DNA from 2 places in the Mycolicibacterium sp. CBM1 genome. Region 2 is predicted to be linked to the other one. Evidence: predicted binding sites of a transcription regulator. Region 2 holds the regulator's gene; the other holds the start of a gene.
The links. The regulator HspR, encoded in region 2, represses chaperone genes until heat shock. The targets are predictions, from matches to a motif close to ANNTGAGTNNNNNNNACTCANNT.
Positions count from the first base shown of each region.

Region 1: a site for HspR is predicted at 9,826-9,848, ahead of lon (endopeptidase La). Genes of this name have one in related genera too.

Region 1 is NZ_JBSXPP010000004.1:209,061-224,389, reverse strand. It holds gene ACXDF8_RS07295 (arylsulfatase) at 1-1,275, shown strand, start outside; gene ACXDF8_RS07290 (PaaI family thioesterase) at 1,278-1,901, opposite strand; gene ACXDF8_RS07285 (SulP family inorganic anion transporter) at 2,078-3,670, shown strand; gene ACXDF8_RS07280 (tetratricopeptide repeat protein) at 3,826-5,517, shown strand; gene ACXDF8_RS07275 (rhomboid-like protein) at 5,544-6,251, shown strand; gene ACXDF8_RS07270 (nucleoside deaminase) at 6,263-6,742, shown strand; gene ACXDF8_RS07265 (alpha-amylase family protein) at 6,739-8,055, shown strand; gene ACXDF8_RS07260 (DUF1810 domain-containing protein) at 8,052-8,471, opposite strand; gene ACXDF8_RS07255 (esterase family protein) at 8,698-9,696, shown strand; gene lon (endopeptidase La) at 9,860-12,193, shown strand; gene ACXDF8_RS07245 (TfoX/Sxy family protein) at 12,274-12,606, shown strand; gene ACXDF8_RS07240 (SHOCT domain-containing protein) at 12,736-13,473, opposite strand; gene ACXDF8_RS07235 (hypothetical protein) at 13,498-15,329, opposite strand, start outside.
Region 2 is NZ_JBSXPP010000010.1:162,627-177,955, forward strand. It holds gene ACXDF8_RS15330 (antibiotic biosynthesis monooxygenase) at 15-956, opposite strand; gene ACXDF8_RS15335 (nucleoside deaminase) at 975-1,541, opposite strand; gene ACXDF8_RS15340 (hypothetical protein) at 1,623-2,027, opposite strand; gene ACXDF8_RS15345 (GAP family protein) at 2,089-2,757, shown strand; gene ACXDF8_RS15350 (FAD-binding oxidoreductase) at 2,824-3,999, shown strand; gene ACXDF8_RS15355 (hypothetical protein) at 4,098-4,355, shown strand; gene acsA (acetate--CoA ligase) at 4,363-6,153, shown strand; gene pdhA (pyruvate dehydrogenase (acetyl-transferring) E1 component subunit alpha) at 6,150-7,142, shown strand; gene ACXDF8_RS15370 (alpha-ketoacid dehydrogenase subunit beta) at 7,139-8,110, shown strand; gene ACXDF8_RS15375 (dihydrolipoamide acetyltransferase family protein) at 8,118-9,353, shown strand; gene ACXDF8_RS15380 (acyl carrier protein) at 9,373-9,615, shown strand; gene ACXDF8_RS15385 (aldose 1-epimerase) at 9,625-10,527, shown strand; gene ACXDF8_RS15390 (heat shock protein transcriptional repressor HspR) at 10,595-10,966, opposite strand; gene dnaJ (molecular chaperone DnaJ) at 10,966-12,153, opposite strand; gene grpE (nucleotide exchange factor GrpE) at 12,189-12,857, opposite strand; gene dnaK (molecular chaperone DnaK) at 12,854-14,707, opposite strand; gene ACXDF8_RS15410 (TPR repeat domain-containing protein) at 14,909-15,329, shown strand, end outside.

The DNA.
Region 1 (15,329 bases), on a different contig from region 2:
ACGCCGATCGGCTGCTTCAACGAGATGGCGGTGCTCAACGGAATGGCCGGCATCGAGACCTCCGAATTCCTGCTGTCCAAGCTCGACGACTTCGGCACCCCGGCGGCCTACAACCACTACGCAGTGGGCTGGGCGCACGCGCTGTGCACGCCGTACCAGTGGACCAAGCAAGTCGCCTCGCACTGGGGCGGCACCCGCAACGGCACCATCGTGCACTGGCCCAACGGACTGGCCGACACCGGATCGACCCGTAACCAGTTCCACCATGTTATCGACGTGGCCCCCACGATCCTGGAGGCTACCGGTATCCCGGCACCATTGAGCGTCAACGGAATCCAGCAGGCTCCGCTGGAAGGTGTGAGTATGTTGCCGACGCTGCGCGACGAGGCCGCGGCGGAATCACACCTCGTGCAGTATTTCGAGATCATGGGCAACCGTGGCATCTACCACAACGGGTGGACAGCATGCACCAAGCACCGCACCCCGTGGAGGGCCGACACACCGCCGCCGTTCGACGACGACGTCTGGGAACTCTACGGTCCCGACGACTGGAGCCAGGCACACAACCTGGTGGCCGAGATGCCGCAAAAGTTGACTGAGATGCAACGACTTTGGCTCATCGAGGCGGTGAAGCACAACGTGGTGCCGCTCGACGATCGGTCTTTCGAGCGGATCAACCCCGACATCGCGGGCCGTCCCCAGCTGATCCATGGCACCAGCCAGCTTCTCTATGACGGCATGCGGGTCAGCGAAGGCTGCGTACTGAACATCAAGAACAAGTCGCATTCGGTGACCGCCGACGTCGTCGTGCCCAAAGGCGGTGCATCCGGGGTCATCTGCACCCAGGGCGGGCAGGTCGGCGGCTGGGCGCTCTATGTGCACGAAGGACGACTGAAGTATTGCTACAACTTCTTCGGCATCCAGCATTTCTTCGCCACCGCGAGCAAGCGGCTGCCCGCCGGCAAGCATCAGGTACGGATGGAATTCGCCTATGACGGCGGCGGGCTGGCCAAGGGCGGCACGGTCACCCTCTACCACGACGGAAAACCCGTCGGCACCGGGCGCGTCGAAATCACCATCCCGATGGGATTTTCCGCCGACGAGGCCTGCGACGTCGGGCGTGACACGGGTTCACCGGCGTCCCCGGACTACGGGCCGACCGGCAATGCCTTCACCGGGCGGATCGACTGGGTGCAGATCGACATTGGGCAGGACAGCCACGACCACCTGATCACGGCGGCCGATCGACTCAAACTCGCCATGGGCAAGCAGTAGCCCTAGTCGCGCAGCCAGCGCGGCGTGATGAAGACGCCCTCGGCCTCCACGGTGATGCCCTCGGCATCCGAGATATGGCCGGCACAAAACGTTTTCACACCGTCGACCCGGGTGATCGCCGCTTCGGCATGCAACGGACCAAGCGGGGTCGCCCGTAGGTACCGCACGGTGATGCTGCCGGTGAACCGGGGTTTGGAGTCCGGGCTCGCGGCCTCACCGAGCACATGGTCGAGGATCAGGGCCGACACTCCGCCGTGGACGTGCCCTGGCGGTCCCTCGTAGGCGGCGCCGAGGTGGAAGTCGGCCCACCGCCGACCGTCGGGGTCTCGGTGGACGTCCAGCGGCGGGGCGAGCGGGTTGCGCACCCCGATGACGGCGTTGCCCCACCCCAGGCTCTCCCCGGAGGTGGTGCGCCGCACGCCGAACGCCCCGTCGATCTGACGGGCGCGCAGCCGGGCGACCGCCGCGTCGACATCGGCCTTGACCGCCGCGACCGTCTGGGCGTCGGCCTCGGTGCGGATGGTCGCGTCGATCAGTTCGCGAACCGATTCGGCCAGCGGCTCGTAGACGGCACGCAGCCGTGCGATGTCGTCGGCGGACAGGTCCTCGACGGTGAATTCCAGCACCACAGCACTACAACACGGGGCCGCGACGGTGTCGAACCATGGTCCCGGCGTGCGGCTAACACGATCGACACACAGACGCATTCTGATTGGAACCGAGGCGTCGACAATCACCATTTAGCGACGGACGAGATCGGCTCGGGCCGCGCCGCTGTCCCGACCGTCTCAGGAGGCCGTGCATGAGCACCGACGTCACCGATCCGCCCGCCGCCCCTCCGCCACCGAGTGAGGTCAAGCTCGCCTGGTGGACCCGGGGTGATCTCAACGCGTTCTTCGGGTTGGGCTTCAACATCCTGGTCAACGTCCTGACCCTGACCACCCTGATGATCGGCGTGGTCAAGCTGCCCGCCGACGACGTGCTGGGCACAGTGCTGCCCGCCCTCGGGGTAGCGCTGGTGCTAGGCAATCTCTACTACACATTCCTCGCGCGGCGGCTGGCACGCCGGGAGAACCGCGATGACGTCACCGCGCTGCCCTACGGACCCAGCGTCCCGCACATGTTCATCGTGGTCTTCGTGGTGATGCTGCCGGTGTACCTGGCCACCAAGGATCCGGTCCAGGCCTGGCAGTCCGGGTTGGCGTGGGCCTTCATGATCGGCGTCATCGTCATCATCGGCGGATTCGTCGGGCCCTACATCCGCAAGCTGACCCCGCGCGCGGCGATGCTGGGCACCCTGGCCGGCATCTCCATCACGTTCATCTCGATGCGCCCGGCCGCCCAGATGTGGGAGGCGGCCTGGATCGGCCTCCCGGTGCTCGCCATCATCCTGATCGGCTTCTTCACCGACGTGAAGCTGCCGGGCAACATCCCGGTCGGCCTGGTGGCGCTGCTCGTCGGCACCGCGATCGGCTGGATCGGCGGGTTCATGTCGGCACCCGACGTCAGCCAGGCCGTCTCCGATATCGCGGTCGGCATCCCGGATCTGCGCCTGGATCTGCTGTTCTCCGGCCTGGCGCACCTGGCTCCGCTGTTGGGCACCGCGATCCCCCTGGGCGTCTACAACTTCACCGAGGCGATGAGCAACGTCGAAAGCGCTGCCGCAGCAGGAGACAACTACAACTTGCGCAGTGTGCTGCTGGCCGACGGAGCCGGAGCGGTCATCGGTTCGGCATTCGGCTCGCCGTTCCCGCCGGCGGTGTACATCGGCCACCCCGGCTGGAAGGACGCCGGCGGGCGCGCCGGTTACTCACTGGCCAGCGGTGTGGTCATCGGATTGCTGTGCTTCCTGGGTCTTTTCGGCGTACTCGCCGCGCTACTGCCGGTCCCGGCGATCGTGCCGATCCTGCTCTACATCGGCCTGCTGATCGGGGCACAGGCCTTCCAGGCGGTGCCGCGGCTGCACGCGGTCGCGGTGGTCGCCGCGTTGCTGCCCAACCTGGCGCAGTGGGCCAGCGGCCTGATCGACAACGCACTCAACGCCGCCGGCACGTCGGCGACCGAGGTCGGCATGGACGCCCTCGGCGGCGCCGGGGTGGTCTACGACGGGCTGCAGACCCTCGGCGAGGGCGCGATCCTGGTCGGATTGCTGCTGGGCACCATGGTGACCTTCATCCTGGAGAAGAAGTTCCGCTACGCCGCGCTGGCGTCAGTGGTGGCCGCGGCGCTGTCGTTCATCGGACTGATCCACGCCCCGCAAATCGGCTGGGCGGCCAATCCGCAAGTCGCCCTTGGCTATCTGTTCTTCGCAGTGGTGTGCCTGGCGTACTCACTGCTGCCGGCGGCCAAGGAGCCGGTCACCGTCTACGAGTCCGACATCGTCGCCGGCCACTGACCCGCCCTCCCCCGCGAGCAGACACAAACTTATGGATTTCGGCCCGAATTTCTATAAGTTTGTGTCTGCTCGCGGCTGGGACATCGGTGCCGCCCTTTCGCTCTTCCCGGTTGCATCGCTATCCCGAGCCGCCCCCCTGACCTAGGGTGTGCAGCATGGCGGTCCTGAGCGCAGACACCGAGCCCTACTACGACCTCGGCGACTACCGCCGTGCGGTCGACTCGCCCTCGCCGCAGGCCCGGGTCTGGTTCGACCGCGGCCTGGTGTGGGCGTACGCCTTCAACCACGAAGAGGCCATCGCGTGCTTCGAGCGCGCCCTGGCACTCGACGCCGACATGGCGATCGCCCGCTGGGGCATCGCGTATGCGATTGGACCCAACTACAACAAGGCCTGGGACGCCTTCGATCCCGTCGATCTGGCCGCCTCCCTGGCCCGGGCCCGGATGGAGTTGCAGCTGGCCGCCAACAGCCGGGCCAGCGTGGTCGAGCGCGACCTGATCGCGGCGCTGGCGACCCGCTTCCCCACCGACGACCCCGACGACGCCGAGGCACTCTCGGCGGGGCACGCCGCCTACGCCGACGCGATGGCCGAACTGGCGCAGGCCTACCCCGACGACGTCGACGTGCTGGCGTTGACGGTCGACGCGCTGGTGAACCTGACGGCATGGGCGTTGTGGGACACCACAACCGGGGAACCAGCAGCGGGCTCGCGAGTGGTGGAGGCCAAACGCCTGCTCGACCATGCGCTGACCATGCCGGCCGGGCGCGCCCATCCTGGCATCCTGCACCTCTACATCCATGCGATGGAGATGTCGGCTCACCCCGAGGACGCGCTGCCGGCCGCCGACCTGCTGCGCGGGCTGGTGCCCGACGCCGGCCATCTGCAGCACATGCCGTCCCACATCGACGTCCTGTGCGGGAACTACCGGGATTCGGTGCTGGCCAACCACGCCGCGGTGGCCGCCGACCGGCGCTTCGTCGCACATGCCGGCCCGCTGAACTTCTACTCGCTGTATCGGGCGCACGATCTGCATTTCGTGGTCTACTCGGCGATGTTCGCCGGGCAGTCGCAGATCGCCCTGCAGGCCGCCGCCGAACTGTCCGGGCAGCTCACCCCAGAGTTGTTGTCCATCGAATCTCCGCCGATGGCCGACTGGCTCGAGGCTTTCGTCCCGCTGCGGGTGCACGTGCTGATCCGGTTCGGCCGCTGGGACGAGCTGATCGCCGAGCCGCTGCCGCACGATCGCGAACTATATTGCAGCACAACGGCGACCATTCACTACGGGCGCGGTGTCGCGCACGCCGCCAAAGGTCAGCTGGCACAGGCCGCAGCCGAACGCCAGGCATTCGTCGAGGCCTATGCCCGGGTGCCGGAGTCGCGCTACCTGTTCAACAACACCAGCCGTGACATCCTCGCGGTGGCGGCGGCCATGCTCGACGGCGAGATCGCCTACCGCGAAGGCAATTTCGACGAGGCGTTCGACCACCTGCGGAAGGCTATCGCGCTGGACGACGCACTGCCCTACGACGAACCCTGGGGCTGGATGCAGCCCACCCGGCACGCCTACGGGGCGCTGCTGCTCGAGCAGGGGCACGTCGAGCAGGCCGCCGCGGTGTATGCCGCCGACCTCGGCTTGGACCCGACCCTGAGCCGGCCGTGCCAGCATCCCGGCAATGTGTGGAGCCTGCACGGCTACCACGAGTGCCTGCAGCGCCTCGGCCGCGACGCCGAGGCCATCATCATCGGCCGGCAGCTCGAGCTGGCCAAGGCTCGCGCCGACGTGCCGATCCTGGCCTCGTGCGCGTGCCGGCTGGAGGTGTTCGAGAAGAGCTGCTGCAGCGACTGAGGCCCGACCCGACGTAAAGTCGACGGGTGCACGATGGGTCGGCGGGGCCGTTACATCCCGAGCAGCGGCACACCTGGGGTCAGCGGGTCGCGGCCTATGTCGGCAGCGCGCCGGTGACGTTCGTCTGGCTGACGGTGTTGTTCTCGACCACGGCGGTTCAGCATCTGCTGCCCCGCTGGCATCTGTTCGCGCTGTTGCGCAAGGACTCGACCAACCTGCACCACCTGGCGTCGGAACCGATCCGGGTGCTGATCACCAGCCTGCTGTGGATCGACGGCTTCATCTGGTGGCCCTATCTACTGGTCTTCTGCCTGGTGCTGGCCCCGGCCGAACACTGGCTGGGCTCACTACGGTTCGTGGTGGCCGGACTGATCGCCCACGTCGCCGCGACCTATCTCAGCGAGGGCTTCCTGTACTGGCAGATCCAGGAGGCCGCCGTCTCCCCCAGGTATCTCAACGCCCGCGACATCGGGGTCAGCTACTTCGTCGTCGGGGTGGCCGCCCTGCTGGGTTACCGCGTCGTGCGCCCCTGGCGGTGGCTGTACCTGCTGACGATCATCGGCTGCGCGGTCGTCGCGGTGTTCGTCGCCCACCCGATGTTCACCCAGGTCGGACACCTGTGCGCGGTCTTCGTCGGGCTGGCCTGCTACCCGATGGCCCGTGGGCGAACGGCCGCTGCGCTGGACCCGGCGCGGTTGCTGCGCCGTCTCGGGGCTCCGGCGCCGCCTGCGTAGAGTGAGACAGCGTGGCGCTCAGCGACGTGGACATCCAACGGCTCGGTCGTTGCGTCGAGCTCGCCCGCGCGGCCCTCGAATCCGGTGACGAACCGTTCGGCTCGATCCTCGTCGACGCCGAGGGCCGGGTCCTGTTCGAGGACCACAACCACGTCGCCGGCGGTGACGCCACCGCCCATCCCGAGCTGGCCATCGCGCGCTGGTCGGTGGGCAACCTCTCCCCCGAGCAGCGATCCAACGCCACCGTCTACACCTCCGGAGAGCACTGCCCGATGTGCGCTGCCGCCCACGCTTGGGTCGGGTTGGGGCGCATCGTGTTTGCTGCTTCCGGCCAACAGCTCGCCCAGTGGCTGTCCGAGTGGCACGCCCCGCCCCCACCGGTCGCGACCCTGCCGATCACCGCGGTCGCCCCACAGTTGGTCGTCGACGGACCCGCACCGCAGTACCGCGACGAGATGATGGCCCTCTACGCAGTGCGGTTCCGGCCATGAGCACACCGGACTGGGTGCGTCACGCCATTTGGTGGCACGTCTACCCGCTGGGTTTCGTCGGCGCGTTTCCCGCCGACCCACCGCCCGGCCCGCAAGAACACCGGCTGAGCCGCATCGTCGACTGGCTCGACCACGCCGTCGAACTGGGCACCTCCGGAATTGCCCTCGGTCCGGTGTTCGCTTCACGCACCCACGGCTACGACACCACCGACCACCTCCGCATCGACCCCCGTCTCGGTGACGACGCCGACTTCGACGAGTTCGTCACCCAAGCGCACCGGCGCGGACTGCGGGTGCTGCTCGACGGTGTGTTCAACCATGTGGGAACCGATTTCGCGAGGTACCGGCGGGCCGTGGACGACGGTGACGCGGAATCGGCGGGCTGGTTTCGGGGGCGCCCGGGACGCTTCCACACCTTCGAGGGCCACGGCGAACTGGTGACGCTCAACCACACCAACCCGGCCGTCGTCGACTACGTCGTGGACGTGATGAAGCACTGGCTGGACCGCGGCGCCGACGGATGGCGGTTGGACGCCGCCTACGCGGTCCCGGAAATCTTCTGGGCCCAGGTGTTGCCCCGGGTGCGCCAGGCGCATCCCGACGCATGGTTCGTCGCCGAGGTCATCCACGGCGACTACACCGCCTTCGTCGACGGTTCCGGTGTCGACTCGGTGACGCAGTACGAGTTGTGGAAGGCCATTTGGAGCAGCCTCAACGACGGCAACTTCCACGAGCTGGACTGGGCATTGCAGCGCCACAACGACTTTCTGTCCCGCTTTGCGCCGATGACGTTCGTCGGCAATCACGATGTGACCCGGATCGCCAGCAAGCTCGAACGCGCCGAACAGGTGGCGCACGCCCTGGTGCTGCTGTTGACCACCGGCGGCGTCCCCACGGTGTACGCCGGTGACGAGCTCGGATACCGCGGCGTGAAGGAGGATCGCGCCGGTGGTGACGACGCGGTACGCCCGGAGTTCGGCACGCCGCCCGTGCCGCTGGACGACGCCGGACGCGAGACATGGAACCTGCACCAGTACCTGATCGGGCTACGCCGGCGTAACCCATGGCTCTACAAGGCGAAAACGACTGCGCTGCAGCTCGATAACCGCGGCTACTGCTACCAGACCCGCAGCGGTGACGACGCACTTGTGGTCGCACTCAACATCGACGATGCGCCGCTGCGGCTGCCGGTGGCCGAACTGCTCGGACGCCCGGCACAACTGGTCGGCGGTACCGGCGCGCCGCCGCAGGAGTCCGTGACCGAGGTCGTCGTCCCGCCCCAGGGCTGGCTGATCCTGCGCTCGAGCGGCTAGAGAAGCTCCAGCGTGCGCGCGTCGGGCTGTCCGTCGTAGAACCTGTCCAGCACCGCGACAAAGTCGGCGTCGTCGTCGGTGGCCTGGGCGAACAGGGTCATCGACGAGCGCACCTTCAGGGTGTCGGGCCAGCCGAAGACATCCTCGGCCGAGCGGCCCTCGATCGCGCTCGCCAGCCGTGCGCATTCCCGCAGCCGCGGCCCGAGCACCGAATGGGCCAAGTAGGACTGCGCCTCCGCCAGCGATGTGATGCCGAAATGCTTTGCAGTAGAGCTATTTCCGAGATCGGCAAGTTGCGGGAAGATGAACCAGATCCAATGGGTGCGCTTGGCGCCGGTGCGCAGTTCGGCCCGCACCTGCCCATAGACGCCGTCCTGCGCGTCGACGAATCGCTGCAGATCGAAGGGGTCATCCATACCTCAACGGTATCGTTGCCTGCGCGTGACCGTCCCGTTATCGAAGCGGTGCTCAAAATCCTTGGTGTGAGCCAACTCCCGAGTCCGGTGCGTCTCCTGATCGTTAGCGAACCGCGACTTGGCGCACCGCCGCGCGTACCGAGTCGCGCCTTGCGTGCGTGATTAGCTACCGGCACACAGCACTTCTCCGGTTGTGAAACGCGTACGAAAGGTGATGGTTTCCGTCATGAAGATCGTCGAATTGATGCGAGGCACATGGTTGCGCCGCGTGGCCGCAGCCTTCGTGGCCGCACTCTTTCTGCCCGGCGTAATCGGCGTTGTCGGCGGGTCGGCGACTGCGGCCGCCTTCTCCAAGCCGGGACTTCCGGTTCTCTACCTCGATGTCCCGTCGGCCGCGATGGGCCGCAACATCCGAATCCAGTTCCAGGGTGGGGGCCCGCACGCGGTGTACCTGCTCGACGGCCTGCGCGCACAGGACGACTACAACGGCTGGGACATCAACACCCCGGCCTTCGAGTGGCTGTACGGCTCGGGTCTGTCGACGGTCATGCCGGTCGGCGGCCAGTCGAGCTTCTACACCGACTGGTACCAGCCGTCGCAGGGCAACGGCCAGAACTACACCTACAAGTGGGAAACGTTCATGAACAAGGAGCTGCCCGAGTATCTGGCAGCCAACTACGGGGTCGACCCGAACGGCAATGCGGTCGTCGGGCTGTCGATGGCCGGTAGCGCCTCACTGACCTACGCGATCTACTACCCGCAGCGCTACCCCTACGCAGCATCGCTGTCGGGCTTCCTGAACCCCTCGGAGGGGTGGTGGCCGATGCTGATCGGGCTGGCGATGAACGACGCCGGCGGATACAACGCACAGAGCATGTGGGGCCCGTCGTCGGATCCGGCCTGGCGGCGTAACGATCCGATGGTCAACATCAACCAGCTGGTCGCCAACAACACCCGGATCTGGATCTACTGCGGCACCGGCACGCCGTCGGATCTGGACACCTCCGGCGGTGGCGGCAACCTGATGGCCGCGCAGTTCCTGGAGGGCTTCACGTTGCGGACCAACAAGACCTTCATGGACAACTACCTGGCCGCCGGTGGACGCAACGGCGTGTTCAACTTCCCGGCCAACGGCACGCACAGCTGGGGTTACTGGGGCCAGCAGCTCCAGCAGATGATCCCCGACATTCAGCGCACGCTGGGGGCCACCCCCACCGCCGGCTGATCCAAGCCGCACGCCCCAGCGAGCCTGTCGCCAACCCCCGGCGGCAGGCTCGCTGTTTTGTGCGGCCCCGACCACGAGGCGGCACGCTGACAGCGAACACGCGTGAGGGAACAAAGCCACCACCCCCAGGGTTGAGCCAACCAGACTGAACTTTGGAGGATTGATGGCTGAAGCCACATCTGTGCCCGTCTTATTCATCAGTGAGCCGATCGTGCTGCCCGGAATGGTGGTGCCGATCGAACTCGACGACGCCGCCCGCGCGGCAGTGGACGCAGCTCAGGCCACCCCGACCGGCAAGCTCCTGATCGCGCCACGCTTAGACGATCGCTACCCCACCCACGGCGTCATCGCGTCGATCGTGCAGGTAGGCCGCATTCCCGGCGGCGGCGCCGCCGCTATCGTGCGCGGTGAGAGCCGCGCCCACATCGGATCCGGAACCACCGGGCCGGGAGCGGCACTGTGGGTCGAGGTCGAGGAAATAGCAGCGGTCGAGGCAGACGAGGACACCAAGGCGCTTGCCGCGGAATACAAGAAGCTGCTGCTGGCTATGCTGCAGCGCCGCGAGGCCTGGCAGATCGTCGACGTGGTCAACAAGATCGCCGATCCGGCCGCCTTGGCCGACACCGCCGGTTACGCGTCGTACCTCACCGACGTCCAAAGGCGTCAGCTGCTGGAGACCGAGGACGTGGCCGCCCGCCTCCGTCTGTTGATCGACTGGACCGCCGAACACCTCGCCGAGGTGGAGGTCAGCGACAAGATCTCCCAGGACGTCCGCGAGGGCATGGAGAAGACGCAGAAGGAATTCCTGCTGCGTCAACAGCTGGCCGCCATCCGCAAGGAACTCGGCGAGGACGAGCCAGACGGTTCAGATGACTACCGGTCCAGAATCGAGGCGGCCGACCTGCCGGACAACGTCCGCCAAGCGGCGCTACGCGAAGTCGGCAAGCTGGAACGCTCCAGTGAGCAGAGCCCGGAAGGCGGCTGGATCCGCACCTGGCTGGACACCGTCCTGGACCTACCGTGGAACACCCGCACCGACGACTCTACCGACCTGAAGGCGGCCCGGGAGATCCTCGACGCCGACCATCACGGCCTCGACGACGTCAAGGACCGCATCGTGGAGTACCTGGCCGTTCGGACCCGCCGCGCGCAGCGCGGCCTGCAGGTGGTGGGCGGTCGCGGCTCGGGTGCCGTCATGGTGCTGGCCGGCCCCCCCGGCGTCGGCAAGACGTCGCTGGGTGAGAGCGTGGCCCGGGCACTGGGCCGCAAGTTCGTGCGCGTCGCCCTCGGCGGTGTGCGCGACGAGGCGGAGATCCGCGGCCACCGGCGCACCTACGTCGGCGCCCTGCCGGGCCGGATCGTCCGCGCGATCGGCGAGGCCGGTTCGATGAACCCGGTCGTGCTGCTCGACGAGATCGACAAGGTCGGCTCGGACTACCGCGGGGACCCGTCGGCTGCCCTATTGGAGGTCTTGGATCCAGCGCAGAACCACACGTTCCGGGACCACTACCTGGACCTGGATCTGGACCTATCCGATGTGGTGTTCCTGGCCACTGCCAACGTGATCGAGAACATCCCCTCGGCCCTGCTGGACCGGATGGAGCTGGTGTCGATCGACGGCTACACCGAGGACGACAAGGTGGCGATCGCCCGCGAGTACCTGCTGCCCCGGGAGCGCGACCGCGCGGCGCTGACCGACGAGGAGGTGACGGTCACCGACGCGGCGTTGCGCAAGATCGCCGCGGACTACACCCGCGAACCCGGCGTGCGGCAGTTCGAGCGGCTGCTGGCCAAGGCGCTGCGTAAGGCGACCACCAAACTGGCCGACGATCCGCAAGCGCTGATCATCGACGAGCCGGATCTGGTGGGCTACCTGGGCCGTCCGCGGTTCACCCCGGAATCCGCGGAACGCACCGCGGTGCCGGGTGTCGCCACCGGGCTGGCGGTGACGGGCCTGGGCGGCGACGTGCTCTACATCGAGGCCGGCTCGGTGGAGTCGGCTGGGACCGGTGAGCCGGCTCTGATCTTGACCGGTCAGCTCGGTGACGTGATGAAGGAATCCGCGCAGATCGCGCTGTCCTACGTGCGCAGCCATGCCGAGCAGCTGGGTGTGGATCCCGCGGCGCTGAACCGCAAGATCCACGTGCACGTGCCGGCCGGCGCGGTGCCCAAGGACGGGCCGTCCGCCGGTGTGACCATGGTGACTGCGCTGGTCTCGATGGCCACCGGGCGGCAGGTGCGCTCGGATGTCGGGATGACCGGCGAGGTCACGCTCAACGGCCGGGTGCTGCCCATCGGCGGAGTCAAGCAGAAACTGCTCGCGGCCCAACGGGCCGGGCTGGCAACGGTTTTCATCCCGCAGCGCAACGAGCCCGATCTGGACGATGTCCCGGCCGAGGTGCTCGAGGCGTTGACCGTGAAGCCGATGACCGATGTCGCCGACATCGTGGCTCAGGCCCTGGAGCCGGCCGCCGAGTTGGCTACGGTCGCTGCCTGACCGGCGACCAGACACAGAATTACCCCGATTCGGCCGGATCGGGGTAATTCTGTGTCTGCTGGGCGTATTACCGTTTCGTCATGGCCTACGACGAGGATCTGGCGAACCGAGTGCGCGAACTGCTCGCCACCGAACGCGGGGTCGACGAGAAACGCATGTTCGGCGGGCTCGCTTTCCTGATCGGCGGCAACCTGGCGGTGGTCGTCAGCGGCAAGGGCGGCCTGATGGTGCGGGTGCCCATCGAGGAGACCGCCGCGCTGCTGGCTGGCGCACACGTCGCACCGATGGTCATGGCCGGCCGCGAGACCCGCGGCTGGATCCGTGTCGACGACGAGGGCATCCGCACTGCGCGCCAGTTGCGGATCTGGGTCGCCCGCGGACTAGCGCAGGCCAAGTCGTTGCCCGCGAAATAGCTCGGTTTGGCCGCTGGCCCAAGTAGGCCACGTTCGAGGGTTGGCACACCCGGTCGACACCGCCCCGATCCATGCGGGCAGCTACAGCGCGGCCGACCTGCGGTGGTGGGCCGATCGGATCGGCGAGTATCAGGATTCGAACAGCCGGCGCCGTGCCGTCGCGAACTCCGCATCGGTCAGATCGCCCCGGTCCCGCATGGTGGTGAGCCGGCGCAACTGTTCGGCGACCGCTGGGGCGAGGTCGACAGGCGGCGGGCATGCCCGGACGATCGGCGCGTCCTCGATCAGCTCCACCAGCTCCGGGCGGTCGGGATCGAGGCGGACCGCGACCCGGTCGTCGGGTTCGGGAATCTCCCCGAGCGCAAACGTGGCAGCCAGCCGCGCCTCGTAAGGTGCTGCGCCGTCGGGTCTTTCGACGCGGAGCCGCACCACCCGGCGGGCGGCATCCTTGCTGGCCACCGCGGTGAACGTCGGCCGGACGACGCCCAGTATCACGGCGGTGGCGGGCACCCCGGCCGCGCGCAGCCGATCCACCCGCGATACCGCGGCCACCAGCCGGGCCGCATAGGCCAGGATCAGACCCGACCAGAGCGCCAACCACCACAGCGACAGCGGGGCCGTCCAGTCGGCTGCCCACGGCACAATCGAGGCGATCGCCCAGCCGAGCGGCACCGGCCGCGGCGAGCGCCGGGCGATTGCCAGGAACACCACGAACTGCGCCACATAGCCGCCGACCCACACACCGAGCGCCCAGCCCTTGGCCGTCACGGGCCCGCTGTGTCCCAGCAGTGCGGTGGCGACGACGGCCGAACCCACGATCAGCGCCCACCACAGCACCGCCCGCGCCGCGATCGCCCGCCACATCACCCGGTCACGGTATACCGGGGTCGGTCAGCCACCGGACCGCGCCACGATCAGCGCCGTGTCGAGAACACTGACCCGTCCCGCCGCCCCGTCGACGCGGACCCGCATCCCGGTGTGCAGCCTGCATTCCGCGTCCTGAACATGGGTCACCACTGGCACGGCGAGTCCGGCAGTCGTGCCGACGGCGCCATCGGCGATCACCGCGCCGGGCGCCCCAAGCAGCGTGACCCAGTCCAGTCCCGCTCCGGCGATCACGGCGATATCGCCGGCCTGCAGGTGCGCGTCGTCGGCCGACAACACGACCATGACCGTCCCTTCCGCCACCCCGGCGACCGCACCGCGGCCGGATAACTCCTCGCCCACCGCCGCCGCCGGCGGTCCTGTCGTCGGCGCCCAGCCGCCGTCGACGACCGGCGGAAGTTCCACCGTCTGCAGCCGGTCCCGTTCGGCGGTCCGGCGCTTGACGCGCAACCGGGCGTCGGGCGGTACGGCCAACGCTTCCTCCACGGCCAACAAGAAGATGTCGTCGACCGCACCGAGCTTGTCCTCGGCGACCAGCCGGCGGCCCAATTCCCTGACGGCGAGCCGTAGTTGATGGGTGAAGCGCAGGGTCGTGTCGTAGGCCAGGCCGGCGGCGCTCAAGCCGGCCGTGTCCCCGGCGTCACCGGTGCGCTCGGCATCTGAGGGCAACCCGGTGTTCCGGCGGGCCGCGGCGAGCAGGATGTCGGGCCGGTCGCCGAAGACCGGTGTCGCGAGTTCGGCGGCGCCGGGCCCCCGGTGACCGAGGTGCGACAGCGCCGCGTCGAATGTCCGGGCGAACATCGGTGCGGCGGTGCGCGCCGATGCCATGTCCCCGGCGTCGAAGGCGGTCTGCACATACGGGTGGGCGCGCAGCACCCTTGCCAGCGAGTCGATCTCCGCACGGCTGTCGATGGCGCCGCCGACTTGGCTCAGCTGGGCCGGCGCCACCTCGGCCAGCACCAGCGCCTGCGCACTGAGCACCCATCCCTGGTGAATTCGGTTGCGTAACAGACGTATTCGAGCATCGAGTTGCGCGTCCCGCAACTCCGACAGCGCGGCGGTATCGCGCCAGTGCGCCTCGGCGGCATCCTGGTAGTCCCGCAGATTCCGCGCGTACATCCGCGCCGCAGGCAGTAGCCGCGACACCGACATCGCGCCCCCGGCTGCGGCGAACAGCCCGGAACCGGTTCGAGGCGAGTCGGTAGCGCCGCGCAGCCGGCGGGACAGCGCCGCCACACGTTCGGGTAATCGCGGTTCGGCCGCAGCCAGGACCGAGGCATTCAGGTAGGCCCGGTGGCCGAACACCGCCACCAGCCGGCTGTCCCATTCTTCGGCCACCGCCGCCCGTAGATCCAGCAGCCGCGCCACCGACCGGGCCGCTCCCCGCAACCCGCCCAGGTGCAGGTCCAGCGACATCGGCGTCAACGGCCCGCGCATTCCGCCGAAACCCGCGGAGCCCGCTGCCAGGAACACCGGGAACCGCGGATCGATCCGGTCGTCGAACTCTCCTTCGGCGCCGTCGCGTGCGGCGGTGACCAGATGTGCACCGCCCGTCGGTGGCACTACCGCGGTCGGCATCGCTATCCGCCCGGCCACCGCGACAGCGCCGGTCGCCGTGATCCGGCGGCCCTCGAGCCCCCGGGCGGTGTCGGCCATCGCGGCGGCGGCATCCCAGCCGCAGTCGAAACGCCACTGGGTGCGCAGCGCCGACAGGTCGATTGCCGGGCTGGGCTGCGGCCAGCCCGCGACACCGCGGGCGCGGGGCCGCGGATCGACTCCATTGAGGGTGCGGCGCACCGAGACCACGGTGGCGGTGTCGGCGCTGGCCAGCTCGACGA
Region 2 (15,329 bases):
ACAGTCACCGCCCGTCAGGTTCGCGCGTAGTCCCAGTACTGCAACCATCGCACCGCGGCGAACACGGTCAGCGTCACCAGGTAGCCGACGACGAGCACCGCAGCACCGAACGCACTGATGCCGGCGCCGGCGCCGTCGACCGGGTCGAGCCAGCGCCCGAATCGCCGGCCGGCCCACGGCATGAGCAGCCACTGCAGCGCGGCGACACTGACCACCTGACTCAGCCACAGCGCAAGCCACGGCTCCGCTCCCATCCCGTCGACCACCGGTCCCATGAACCGCGACAACAACATCACCGTGGGATACAGAACCAGCAGGATCAGCATCGCGGTCTTCCACTTCGGCGTGACCGCGGTGCGCCCGTTCTCGGTGCGCACCGTGGCACCGAACGTCGTGGTCGCGACCACTTGGGAGAACTCCCGAGTCAGGCTCGACCGCAGCGGTCCGAGTGCGGCGAGCCGTTCCGGTGAGCTCAGCCAGTTGTCCAACTGGCGTTCGGTGCGGAATCGGAGCACCGAGAAGGATTCCCCGCTGTCCGCGGGGGCGAACGTGCAGCAGCCCTCGAAGCCGCTGAACCGTGCGCTGGCCTCGGCCAACGCCGCGTTGGCAGCCGCGAACTCGGCCTCACGCCCCGGCACCACGACATGACGGAACACCCCTGCGCCGGGCGGCACGGCATCCTCGGTGATCACCAGATCCCCGGTGGCAGAAAGGATCCCCCTTCGCTTACCGGCATCGAGGAGCTGCTGCCGGGCCGCGCTGTCCAACCAGGCGTCCAGTGCGGGCTCACTTGCGAAACTCACCGCGACACCCCAGTCGAGATTCGGCTCCCCGAGGATCGAGACGCGTGCCTCCGTGGCGCCGGTCGCAGTTGCCTGCATCTCGTCGGCCCAGGCGGCGAAGTCCGCGGCGTCGGCCGTCGGATGAAAGATTGTGACGACGGTCACTGCGCTCATAACCGTCAGGATCTCACCTCAGTACGGGTGCTTGTTCGGTCGGTTCTCCCAGGAATCGTAGGCAGCACCGGCCAGGTCGGGCCGAAACTGGCGGATCGTGATGCTGCGCTGTTCGTAGGGCTTGGCAAAGTCCTCGTACTGGAACTCGTCGTCGAATCCGATTCGGCTGGTCTCGGCCAGGTCGTTGGCGAAGTAGACCGCGTCGATCCGCGCCCAGTAGATCGCGCTCATACACATCGGACACGGCGCACCGCTGATGTAGATGTCATGGCCCATCAGCATTTTCGCGCGCATCGGCACCTTGTCGGCCGAGCCCGGCGGGCGGGGCACCAGCTCGAGTAGCGACGCGTTGGCACGGTCGGCAGATATCGAGGGCGCTTCCGGATTCAGCACCGTGCAGGCCTTGCGGATCGTCTCGATCTCGGCGTGGGCGGTCACGTCGCCGGTCAACAGGACCCGATTCTGCCCACGTGCGACGATCTCGCCGTCGCGGACGATCACTGCCCCGAACGGACCGCCCCAACCGTTGTCGACCGACTCCTGGGCGAGTCGGCACGCCTCGCCCATCAGCTCATCAGGAGTCATGTCCAAATCCTCTGCCGTGGTCCCACACTGGAGGTGTGGTTACGGTAGCCCACCGGTATCGCACCGCAACTCGAACGACCGTCAATACGCCCCGGCGTTGGGCGACGAGGTGGTGGCGTAGGGGTTGGAGATCGTCGCGGTGGTCTGCGGGGTCGTGGTCGACGGTTCCGGCGGCACCAACTCCGCGGCGCTCTCGGTCGGCGACGGCGGAGGCTCACTGCTCGGGCTGAGGTCCGTCGTCGAAATGGATGTCACGGGCATCGTCGTGGTGCTCGTCGAGGTCCGCGACGACGACGTGCTGACCCGGACCGACTCCGGGGCCGGTCCTGGGGCCTGGTGTCGTGAGCTTCGGGCGGTGTGCAGCACCGCGAACACCAAGATCACAAGCAACAGCACAGCGGCCACCCCGGAGACGTAGGTCAGGGTGTTGCCGCGCGGGTCGTCCCGGCCGGTATCGCCCGTTTCCTCGTCGGCATCCTTGCCCACGGGCAGAGATAGTACGGTCAGCCGTGGCCACCCGTCGCCCGTCGAACACCAGGAGAAGCACGTGACGACCAGTCTGGGCTCGGAACTCACCGAGTTGATCCCGTTGGCGCTGGTGATCACGCTGTCTCCGCTGACGATCATCCCCGGCATCCTGATGCTGCACACGCCCACGCCCCGCCCGACCAGCCTGGCGTTCCTCGTCGGCTGGGTGTTGGGGATCGGCGGGCTGACCGCCGGGTTTGTGCTGGCGTCCAATGCACTCGGCGGAATCAACAACCAGCCCGCGTGGGCACCCTACTTCCGCCTGGCCGTCGGCGCCGCGCTGGTGGTGTTCGGCCTTTACCGATGGTTCACCCGCAAGCGGTCAGCGCACACGCCCGCGTGGTTGACATCGATGACCAGCATCGGCCCCGGGCGTGCCTTCGTCACCGCCCTGGTCCTGGTGGTCGTCAACCCCAAGGTGCTGTTCATGTGTGCGGCAGCGGGATTGGCGATCGGAACCGCCGGGCTGGGCACCACCGGCGCCTGGACGGCCGACGCCGTGTTCACCGCGGTCGCGGCGTCCTCGGTGGCGTTGCCGGTGCTCGCCTATCTGGTCGCCGGCGAGAAGCTGGACGAGCCGCTGACCAAGCTGAAGAACTGGATGGAAGAACAGCACGCCACCCTGGTCGCGGCGATCTTCGTCGTCATCGGTGTCATGGTGCTGTACAAGGGGATTCACGGCCTCTAGACGCCGACAGCGGCGAGTCCGGGTGATCGTGGACATCGCCACGACGGGGACGCCTAAGATCGCGCTGTGGGCCTGGAGGATCGTGATGCGCTTCGCGTACTGCAGGCTGCCTTCGAACAATCGGGCACCTCGCAGGCCGATCCCGATGACCTCACTCGCGACTTCTACACCCGCTGGTTCGCGCTCGAGCCGGCGGTGCGTGACCTCTTTCCGCCGGAGCTCGCCCCGCAACGCGCGGCGTTCGCCCAGGCCATGCACTGGGTGTTCGGCGAATTCGTGGCCCAGCGCGCGCAGGCCCCGGTCGCCTTCCTCGCCCAGCTGGGCCGCGACCACCGCAAATACGGCGTGACACAACAGAATTACGACAGCATGCGGCGCGCCTGGTATGCCGCGATGCGTGGCCGGCTGGCCGCCGACTGGACCGCGGCCGTCGACGATGCCGCCACCCAGGCGATCAACCTGATCACCGGCATCATGTCCGGTGCGGCCGACGCCGATGACGGCCCGGCCTGGTGGGACGCAACGGTGCTGGAACATCACCGGGTTTCTCGCGACCTCGCCGTCGTCCGGCTGCACCTAGACCGGCCAATGCCGTATCACCCCGGCCAGTACGTCAACGTCCAGATACCCCAGTGGCCACGGCGGTGGCGCTTCCTGTCCCCGGCTATGCCCTCCGATCCGGAGGGGTTCATCGAGTTCCATGTGCGCTCCGTGCTCGGCGGCATGGTCAGCAACTCGGTAGTCGCCGAGACCAGAGCCGGCGACCGGTGGCGGCTGTCCAGCCCACACGGCGGGCTGCAGGTCGACCGCGACGGTGGGGACGTGTTGATGGTGGCCGGCAGCACGGGCCTGGCGCCGCTGCGGGCGATCATCATGGACCTGTGCCGCTTCGGGGAGAACCCACGGGTGCACCTGTTCTTCGGCGCCCGGTATCCCTGCGAGAACTACGACCTGCGCACGCTGTGGGAGATCGCGTCGACCAATCCCTGGCTGTCGGTCTCGCCGGTCTCGGAGTACTCCGGTGACCCGCCCTGGGCGGGCGACTACCCCGACGTCCAGCCCCCGCGCGGGTTGCACGTCCGCCAGACCGGCCGGCTCCCGGAGGTGGTGACCCGGTACGGCGCCTGGGGAGATCGCCAGATCCTCATCTGCGGCAGTCCCGGCATGGTTCAGGCCACCCGCGAAGCGCTGATCGCCAAGGGCACACCTGCCGAACGCATCCAGCACGACCCGCTGAGCTGAGGCCTGCGATCCCTTCTTGTGTGACCTTCGCCCCTTCCCGAACCGTCACAACTGAGACGAGCATCACATTTCAGGGGGAAAGTAGTGAGGGGCTGTCCATGACGACTGCCGGTCGGGCAGACGAAACCGACGACCGCGAACTCGACACCATCGCCTGGCAATTCCTGTGCTCGCAGTACACCGAACGCATCTATTGGGACTGGCCGCTGGAACGGCGCCTCGACGCCTACCTCCGCCATCGAAACCGACAGGACATCCTCAACGACGGCGCCGCATACGCCACCGTTCTGGACCAAGTGATGGCCAACATGGGGCGTGCCCGTCGCGACGGTGTGCTGGCCCCGCCGAACGTCTGAGGGAGCCATGGACATCATTCACAAAGGTGCTGCCGATCTCACGGTTACACCGAATCTCACCGATTACGAGCAGGCCCGCGCAGCGTTCCGCTGGTCGGACGTACCCGACGTGTGTGCGGGGTTGGGTGGCGGCTGCAACATCGCCTACGCCGCGGTGGACCGGCATGCGCACGGCCCCGAAGCGAACCGCACCGCCCTGCGATTCATCACCGACACCCCCGGCAACGCCGAGTTGGTCGCCCACGATCTCAGCTACGCCGAGTTGGGTCGGCTGACCCGCACCTTCACCAACGTGCTGCGCGGCCTCGGCATCGGCAAGGGGGACCGGGTGTTCGTCATCATGGGCCGCATCCCCGAGCTCTACATCAGCATGCTCGGTGCGTTGCGCAACGGCAGCGTGGTCTCCCCGCTGTTCTCCGCGTTCGGACCCGAGCCGATCGCCACCCGGGTGACCATCGGCGCGGCCGACGTCATCGTGACCACCGCCGCGATCTACAAACGCAAGATCGCCAAGATCCGTGCCGAGCTGACATCGGTCAAACACGTTCTGGTGGTCAGCGACGACGATGCGCACATCCCGGACACCCTGGACTTCCGCCGGCTGATGGACGCCGCAGACGCGGACGCGCCGATCGAGCACACCACCGCCGACGATCCGTCGCTGCTGCACTTCACCAGCGGCACCACCGGAACGCCCAAGGGCGCCCAGCACGTTCATGGCGCGGTCAAGATGCACTACATCACCGGGCGGTACGCGCTGGACCTGCATGACGGTGACATCTATTGGTGCACAGCAGATCCCGGATGGGTCACCGGGACGTCCTACGGGATCATCTCCCCGCTGCTGCACGGTGTCACCTCGATCATCGACGAGGCCGAGTTCGACGCCGAGCGGTGGTACCGGATCTTGCAGGACGAGCAGGTCAGCGTCTGGTACACCGCGCCGACCGCCATCCGGATGCTGATCAAAGCCGGGCCGGAGCTGCCCGCCAAGTACAACTTCCCCCATCTGAGGTTCATCGCCAGCGTCGGTGAGCCGCTCAACGCCGAAGCGGTGTGGTGGGGAAAGCGAGTGCTGGGCCTGCCGATTCATGACAATTGGTGGCAGACCGAGACCGGCGGCATCATGATCGCCAACACGCCGGCATTCGACATCAAACCCGGCTCGATGGGCCGTCCGCTGCCGGGCGTAGAAGCCTGCGTGGTCGACCACGACCAGGAGACCGGTGCGGTACGGGTCATCGAGGAGCCCGATATCGAGGGAGAGCTGGCGCTGCGCCTGGGCTGGCCCTCGATGTTCCGCGGCTATCTGAACCAGGAAGAGCGCTACCGCAAGTGCTTCCACCCCGATGGACAAGGGGACCTGTACCTGTCCGGTGATCTGGTCAAGCGTGACGTCGACGGCTACTTCTGGTTCGTCGGGCGCGCCGATGACGTGATCAAGGCATCCGGACACCTCATCGGGCCGTTCGAAGTCGAAAACGTGCTGACCGACCATCCCGCCGTTGCGGAGGCCGCCGTCATCGGCAAGCCGGACCCGACCTACGGCGAGCTGGTCAAGGCGTTCGTCACACTCAAGTCCGGCTACACCGGCGACGACGAGTTGCGTCGCGACCTCATGGGTCACGCGCGAAAGCGATTGGGAGCCGCGGTCGCACCCAAAGAGATCGACTTCCTCGACGCACTGCCGCACACCCGCTCGGGCAAGATCATGCGTCGGCTGCTGAAGGCACGCGAACTTGGCCTGCCCGAGGGGGATGTCTCAACCGTGGAGAACCCGGCTGGGGTGACGGCATGACCGACGCCTGCCTCGAGCGCACACTCCTGACCGACATGATTCGGGTGCGGCGCATGGAGGAGAAATGCGCGGAGATGTATAGCGCCGGCAAGATTCGCGGCTTTCTGCACCTCTATGTCGGCGAAGAAGCCGTAGCGGCCGGGTCCTTACGGGTACTCGGCCCACAGGACGCGGTGATCGCCACCTACCGCGAACACGCCCACGCCCTGCTGCGCGGCATCCCGATGACCAAGATCATGGCCGAGATGTTCGGCAAACGGGAAGGATGCTCGGGCGGACGCGGCGGGTCGATGCATCTGTTCGACGTCAGCCGGCGGTTCTACGGCGGCAACGCCATCGTCGCCGCCGGCCTGCCGACCGCCGCGGGACTCGCCTTCGCCGATGCACAGTTGAAGCGAAATCAGGTGACCGCCTGCTACTTCGGTGAGGGTGCTATCGCCGAGGGCGCCTTTCACGAGACCATGAACATGGCCGAGTTGTGGAAGCTGCCGGTGCTGTTCTGCTGTGAGAACAACCGTTACGCGATGGGCACCTCGATCGACCGGGAGCTCTCCGACGTCGATCTCGTCGTGCTCGCCGAGTCCTACCGGGTACCCGCCGCCAGGACCGACGGGATGGACGTCCTCGCCTGCCATGAGGCCATGAAAGAGGGTGTCGAGCATGTCCGGACCGAAGGCGGTCCGTTCTTCCTCGAGTTCCAGACCTACCGGTTCCGGCCACATTCGATGTTCGATCCCGAGCTCTACCGCGAGAAGGCCGAGGTGGAGAAGTGGCGCGAACACGACCCGATCCGGACGTTCACCGACACATGCCTCGCCGAGGGCCTGGTGACCGCCGAGGTTGTTGCGGCCATCGAGGCGGCAGTGGCTGATGAGGTGGCCGACGCCGTCGCATACGCGGAGGCCGGGACCTTGGAGAGCGTGGACGACCTCACCCGTGACGTCATGACGCCCACCACGAACTTCCCTGCGGTGGAGGCTGTCTCGTGAAGGCCACCTATCGCAGCGCCGTGCACGACGCGATCGCCGAGGCGATGCGCGCCGACGAGCGGGTAGTTCTGCTCGGTGAGGACGTCGGCCGCTACGGCGGAACGTACGCGGTGTCAAAGGGCCTGCTCGAGGAGTTTGGACCGGCCCGTATCCGCGACACCCCGCTCTCGGAGCTGGGCTTCGTCGGCATCGGGGTCGGGGCCGCCCTCAACGGGCTGCGTCCCATCATCGAGGTGATGACGGTGAACTTCAGCCTGCTGGCACTGGATCAGATCGTCAACACCGCCTCGGCCTTGCGGCACATGTCCAACGGGCAGTTCTCGGTTCCGCTCGTGGTGCGGATGGCCACCGGTGCCGGGCGGCAACTGGCGGCACAGCACTCGCACAGCCTGGAGAACTGGTATGCCCACATCCCCGGTATCACCGTCCTGGCACCGGCCACGGTTGCCGACGCCTACGGGATGTTGCGCACCGCGCTGAGCAATCCCGATCCGGTGGTCATCTTCGAGCACGTGGGTCTCTACAACGCCTCGACCGATCTCGACGAACTGGTGCCCACCGACATCAGCCGGGCGGCGCTGCAGCGCACCGGCACTGACGCCACGTTGATCACCTACGGCGGCAACCTGCCGAAGGTACTCGACGCCGCCGAGCAGTTAGCGCAAGCCGGAATCGACTGTGAGGTCGTCGATCTGCGGGTCCTGCGGCCCCTGGACGACGCGACGATCCTGACCTCGGTGCGTAAGACGCACCGCGCGGTGATCGTCGACGAAGCCTGGCGCACCGGCAGCCTGGCCGGCGAGATCAGCGCCCGCATCATGGAAGGGGCGTTCTACGACCTCGATGCTCCAGTCGGCAGGGTCTGCACCGTCGAGGTGCCCATCCCCTACGCAAAGCACCTCGAGGACGCGGCGCTGCCGCAGCCCGACAAGATCGTGGCCGCGGTGCGCGGCCTGTTCGGGGGATAGAGACAGCATGATCGAATTCACGATGCCCGCGCTCGGCGCCGACATGGACGAGGGCACCCTCGACGAGTGGCTGATCAAGCCCGGTGACACCGTGACGCGCGGCCAGATCGTGGCTGTCGTCGAAACCACCAAGGCCGCAGTCGAAATCGAGTGCTGGCATGACGGCGTGGTCAGTGAGCTGCTGGTGCCCATCGGCCAAACCGTGGCGGTGGGTACCCCGCTCGCCACTCTGTTGGAGCCCGGAGAGAAGGCTGAACCGCGTGCGGCCACACCCACACCCGCCACCCAGACCCCTGAAACCACCACCCACGAGCAGGTACCGACGGCCGTGCCTCAGCCCGCGGCACCGCCGCCGGTGGGTCACCGGCAGTGGGTCTCACCGGTTGCCCGACGCACCGCCGCCTCGCTGGGCGTGGACCTGACGGCGTTGACGGGCAGCGGCCCGCAGGGCGCGATCACGCTGCACGACGTCGAGCACGCCGCGGCCGCCGCGCATCACGAGACACCCAAGCCGACACCAGCCCCCAAGCTGGCGGCGTCGGCCGAGCCGATGTCGGCCGCTCAGAAGGCCCGCGCACGCGGCGAGGCGATGCGCGCGTCGATCGCCGCGGCGATGAGCCGCTCGAAGCGGGAGATCCCGCACTACTACCTGGCCGACGAGATCATCCTCGACACCGCTCTGGCCTGGCTCACCGAACAGAACGCCGGGGTTCCCATCACCGAACGAATGCTGCCGGCGGTCCTGCAACTCAAGGCCGTCGCCCTGGCCGCCCAACGGTTCACCGAGTTCAACGGCTTCTGGCACGACGACGGTTTCGAGCCTTCCGAGCAGATCCATGTCGGCGTGGCGATCTCGTTGCGCGGCGGCGGCCTGGTGGCACCGGCCATCCACGACGTCAACGAAAAGAAGCTCGACGAGCTGATGCGCAACCTGACCGATCTGGTCGCCCGGGCCCGGGCCGGATCGCTGCGCAGTTCGGAGATGTCCGATCCCACCATCACCCTGACGAATCTCGGCGAGAAGGGTGTGGACGCCGTCTTCGGCGTCATCTACCCACCCCAGGTGGCGATCGTCGGATTCGGTAAGCCCGCGCAGCGGGTGGTGGTGGTCGACGGCGGTATCCGGGTGGCCACCACGGTGCAGAGCAGCCTGGCTGCCGACCACCGGGCCAGTGACGGCGCCCGGGGTGCGCTGTTCCTCGCCGAGATCAACCGGCTGCTACAGCAGCCCCTAGACCTGTGACGCACGGTAGGAGGACCAGATGAGCTCAGCGGAGATTCGGGACGAGGTGGTGGCGGAGTTGCTCGCGATCGCACCGGAGATCGAGGAAGGTGAACTGTCCGACAGCGAACTCCTGCGTGATCAGGTCGACCTGGATTCGATGGACTGGCTGAACTTCCTAGTGCGGCTGCACAAGCGATTCGAGGTGGACATCCCGGAGTCGGAGTACAAGTCGCTACGGACCATCGAAGATCTGACGAGCTATATCGCCACTCGCCGTTAGACTCCGACGATGGCGCAATTGCCTTCGGTCGTCCTGCACGACCCGTCCTCGCCGCTGACCGCAACCTTCGTACCGGAAGCCGGCATGATCTGCACCTCGCTGTCCGACGACGGTGTCGAGTTGCTCGGGCAGCGGCGCGGCCTGCAGGCGTATCTGGATAACGGCAAGACGATGGGCGTGCCCATTCTCTACCCGTGGGCAAACCGGTTGAGCGCCAACACCTATGACGTCGACGGGGGCGCGGTCACACTGACACCCGGGGTGGGCGGGGTGCGCGCCGACAGCAACGGCCTGCCGATACACGGTGCGCTCTCGGCCTACCCTGGCTGGCTAGTCACCGAACAGTCCGGCGATCGGCTGGCCGCCGACCTCGACTTCGGAAGCCAGCCGGGGTTGCTGGCCAGCTTCCCGTTCCCGCACGTCCTGACCCTCGACGTCACACTGAACAACCGGGCCCTGACCGTGCAGACGACGGCGACCCCGACCACCGCGGCAGCAGTGCCACTGTGCTACGGGTTCCACCCCTATCTGAGCATTCCCGGTGTTCCGCGTGCCGAATGGACGCTGCAGGCACCAGCCTTGCGCCACCTGCCGGTCGACGAGCGGGGCATCCCGACGGGGGCGGCGCAGGATTGGGCGGCACTCTCGGAACCGCTGGGAGACAAGACGTTCGACGACGGGTTCGACGGAGTCGAGCCGGGGGCGGTGTTCGCCCTGTCCGGCGGGGATCGTCGTATCGAGATCGTGTTCGACCACGGCTACCCCGCCGCGCAGATCTTCGCGCCCCTCGGCGAGGACCTGGTGGCCATCGAGCCGATGACAGCACCAACCAATGCTTTACGTAACGGTGACTACCGCGTCGCGGAACCGGGCCAGCCCGCGACGGCGGTCTTCACCATCCGCGTGGCCTAACTCGCCCAAACCGACAAACGGGCGCGAAAATGCGAGTAGATCGCGTCATTTCGTCGATCTCGGCGGCCTACCGGCGGGGTTTCCAGACCACCAGTGCGGTGCTCTTGGGGACCACCGCCAGGTCTCGACGCTGGTTGGCGCGCAACGACTCCAGCTCCTGCACCATCTCTTCGATGCGCGACTGAAGGGCCTCGACCTGATTGGTCAGCTCGATGATCCGCTTGATCCCGGCGAGGTTGACGCCCTCGTCCTGCGACAGCCGCTGCACTTCGCGCAGCAGCTCGACGTCGCGCTCCGAATAGCGCCTTCCCCCACCGGAACTGCGGCGTGGGCTGACCAGACCGAGCCGGTCGTAGGTGCGCAGAGTCTGCGCATGCATACCGGCCAGCTCGGCGGCCACCGAGATCAGGAACGTCCGGGCCTCGTCCGACGTAGCCATCAGCGGTTACCCGCCCATCCCGCCCGGGGGTCGAAGCCGCTGGCCCGCTCGGCGGCCGCGTAGGCCTCCAGGGCTTCCAGGGCGGCACCCTCCAGGTTGGGTGGCACCGCGACCTTCACGGTGACCAGCAGATCGCCGTGACCGCCGCTGCGCTTGGGCACACCGCGTCCACGCACCCGCAGGATCCGGCCGTCGGCGGTGCCCTTGGGCACCCGCACACCGACCTTGCCCTCCAAGGTGGGCACCGAAAGCGTTGTGCCCAAAGCTAGTTCGGTGAAACTCACCGGAACGGTCACCGTCAGGTCGTCGCCGTCGCGGCCGAAGACCTTGTCGGGTCGGACGTGCACGGTCACGTACAGGTCACCCGAGGGTGCCCCACGCAACCCGGCCTCGCCCTGACCGGCCAGTCGAATCCGCTGACCGTCCTCGACGCCCGGTGGGATCCGCACGTTGATGGTGCGGGTCCTGGTGGTCACACCGGTGCCCCGGCATTCGTCACACGGATGCTCGATGATCGAGCCGCTGCCCCGGCAGTCGGTGCAGGGTTCGGAGAACCCAAAGGCGCCCTGATTGCGGTTGATCACCCCGGAGCCGTTGCACGACGGGCACACCTTGGGGCTGGTGCCCGGCCGCGCACCGCTGCCGTGGCAGTTGGTGCACGGCGCGGGACTGGTCAGCCGCAACGGCATGGCGACACCCTTGGTCGCCTCCAGGAAGTCGAGATCTGTCTCGGTTTCCAGGTCCTTGCCGCGCCGGGGCCTGCTGGGCCGCGGCGCCGCGCCACGCCCGAACAGTCCACCGAACAGGTCACCGATGTTCGCGCCGCCGGTCTGACCGGCCGCGTCGAACAGGTCGTTCAGGTTGAAGTCGGCACCGTCGGCCTCCCCGAATCCCCCGAAGCCGCCGCCCCCACCGCCGCCGCCGTTGAACCGGCGACCGAAGCCACCGCCGGCGAACATCCGTCGGGTCTCGTCGTACTCCTTGCGCTTGGCCGGATCGGTCAGGACGTCCCTGGCCTCACCGACCTCCTTGTAGCGCTCGTCGGCCGCCTTGTCGTCGGGGTTGCGGTCGGGGTGATTCTCGGCGAGCAGCTTGCGGGCCACTCGCTTGATCTCGTCTTCGGTGGCGTCGGAGGAGACGCCGAGCACCTTATAGAAATCCTTCTCAACCCATTCACGTTGAACCATGCCGCGTCACCTCCTCTCACCTCTCGTCATGATTGTTAGTTCGATTCTGCGTTCTTCGCGCCGGTCTGCTCACCGTTGGCGGGCGTGTCGGCGTTGTCAGGTCCCGTCGACTCACCCTCCAGGGTGTCCACCACCCCGACGAGCGCGTGCCGGAGCACCTGCTCGCCGAGTCGATAGCCCTGGCGCATCACTACTCCGATCACCGGCTTGGAGCCCTCGCCCTCGTGCTGCACGGCCTCGTGCAGCGACGGGTCGAAGTCGTCGCCCTCGGCACCGAATGCCGTCAGCCCCAGCCCGGCCAGCGCGGTCGTCAGCTTGTCGGCGACCGAACGCAGCGGACCGCTCTCCAGGTCACCGTGGGTGCGGGCCCGGTCCAGGTCATCGAGCACGGTGAGCAGCTGGCTCACCACGACGGCCTTGGCTCGCTCGCCGGCCACCTGCTGGTCGCGCAACGCGCGCTTGCGGTAGTTGGCGAAGTCGGCCTGCACCCGCTGCAGATCAGCGGTCAGTTCGGCGACCTTGTCGGCCTGCTCCCCGCCGGCGCCCGCCGCCCCCGGCGCCGGCCCACTGGGGGCCGGGCCGTTGGCATATCCCGGGTCGCTTCGCTCCTGCCCTCCGGAGGCTTCGCGAACTTCTCCGGTCTGGGGATCGACTCGGCGCTTGTCGGTGACAGTTACCGGTTCTTCCTCGCGACCTTCGCTCACTTGCGCTCCTGATCATCGTCATCCACGACCTCGGCGTCCACCACGTCGTCGGCTCCCGAACCGCCCTGGGCACCGCCGGCGCCCTGCTCGGCCTGGGTGGCCTCGTAGATGGCCTGGCCCAAAGCCTGCGACTCCTGGCCCAGCTTCTCCATCGCCGACTTGATGGCACCGATGTCGGTGCCGGCCAGCGCGGTCTTGGCCTCGCTGATCGCGGCGTCAACCTTGGTCAGCGTGTCCTCGGGGACCTTGGAGCCGCCCTCGGCGCCGCGCTGCTCGGAGACGAACTTCTCCGTCTGGTAGACCAGCGACTCGGCCTGGTTGCGGACGTCGGCCTCTTCGCGACGCTTGCGGTCCTCCTCGGCGTGCGCCTCGGCGTCCTTGATCATCCGGTCGATCTCCTCCTTGGACAGGCCGGAGCCTTCCTGGATCTTGATCGTGTTCTCCTTGCCGGTGCCCTTGTCCTTCGCGGTGACGTGCACGATGCCGTTGGCATCGATGTCGAAGGTCACCTCGATCTGAGGCACGCCACGCGGAGCCGGCGGGATCCCGGTCAGCTCGAAGCTGCCGAGCAGCTTGTTGTGTGCGGCGATCTCGCGCTCACCCTGATAGACCTGGATCTGCACCGACGGCTGGTTGTCGTCGGCGGTGGTGAAGGTCTCCGACCGCTTGGTCGGGATGGTGGTGTTGCGCTCGATGAGCTTGGTCATCACGCCGCCCTTGGTCTCGATGCCGAGGCTCAGGGGGGTGACGTCAAGCAGCAGAACGTCCTTGACCTCGCCCTTGAGCACGCCGGCCTGCAGGGCGGCACCAACGGCCACAACCTCGTCGGGGTTGACGCCCTTGTTGGGCTCCTTGCCGCCGGTGAGTTCCTTGACCAGGTCGGTCACCGCGGGCATGCGGGTGGAACCACCCACCAGGACCACGTGATCGATGTCGGCCACCGAGATGCCGGCGTCCTTGATGACCTGCTGGAACGGCTGACGCGTGCGGTCGAGCAGATCCTGGGTGATCTTCTGGAACTCCGAGCGGGTGAGCTGCTCGTCGAGGAACAGCGGGTTCTTGTCGGCGTCGACGGTGATGTAGGGCAGGTTGATCGAGGTGCTGCCACTGGAGCTCAGCTCGATCTTGGCCTTTTCGGCGGCTTCACGAAGCCGCTGCATGGCCATCTTGTCCTTGGTCAGGTCGATGCCGCTGGTGCCCTTGAACTTGTCGACCAGCCACGTGACGATCCGGTCATCCCAGTCGTCGCCACCGAGGTGGTTGTCACCCGAGGTCGCGCGGACCTCGACGACGCCGTCGCCGATTTCCAGCAGCGAGACGTCGAAGGTGCCGCCGCCCAGGTCGAAGACCAGGATGGTCTGTTCCTTGCTGCCTTTATCCAGGCCATAGGCCAGCGCCGCAGCAGTCGGCTCATTGACGATGCGCAGCACGTTCAGACCGGCGATCTGGCCGGCCTCCTTGGTGGCCTGACGCTGAGCGTCGTTGAAGTAGGCGGGCACGGTGATGACCGCGTCGGTGATGTCCTCACCGAGGTAGCTCTCGGCGTCACGCTTGAGCTTCATCAGCACGCGAGCGCTGATTTCCTGCGAGGTGTAATCCTTGCCGTCGATCTCGACGGACCAGTCGGTGCCCATGTGCCGCTTCACCGACCGGATGGTCCGGTCGACGTTGGTCACTGCCTGGTTCTTGGCGGGCTGGCCGACCAGCACTTCGCCGTTGCGCGCAAAAGCGACCACCGACGGCGTGGTGCGGGATCCTTCGGAGTTGGCGACGACGACCGGGTCGCCACCCTCCAGTACCGCGACGACGGAGTTGGTGGTCCCGAGGTCGATGCCGACCGCACGAGCCATGATGAATCCTCCTGAATAGTTACGTCTGTGGATCTGAGCGAACCAGGCTCAAGCCTGCTCCTGCCGGAGGCCGGCTGTCAAGCGAGAGTTGAGTCTGTTTCACTCAAGTTGTCAATTTCGTCAACGAGGGCTGTGCGCGATTTGTTCCCGGCATCCGGCGGTGACTAGCCAGACGACGAATCTTCGGTAGGTTTGCTCATCGTGACGCTCAGCGTGGCCGACCTGGAGCGCTGGGACGCAGGTTCAGTTCGCGCGGTTGCTGAAGCAGCCACAAAACGGGCTGGCGAGACCCGCGCCGTCGCCCACGACATCGGCGGGATCATGGGGCGCTTGGTATGGGAGGGCGAATCCTTCGAATCCGCCATGGCCAAGGCCAGGACCATCAGCACCGAACTCGAGAAGCATGCCGACGAGTGCGATCAGGCCGCGAAAGCAGTCAGTGCGGCGGCCTCGGAGGTCGAATCGATCAAAGCGGAGTGGTCACGGATTCAGCACATGGCCGACCGTTGGAGCATCACCATCGACGTCGCCGACGGAGCACTGCACTACCCGACGCCTGCGGACCCTCATGAACGAGCCGAGGTCGAGCATCACGCTCAGATCGTGCATGACGCCATCGTTG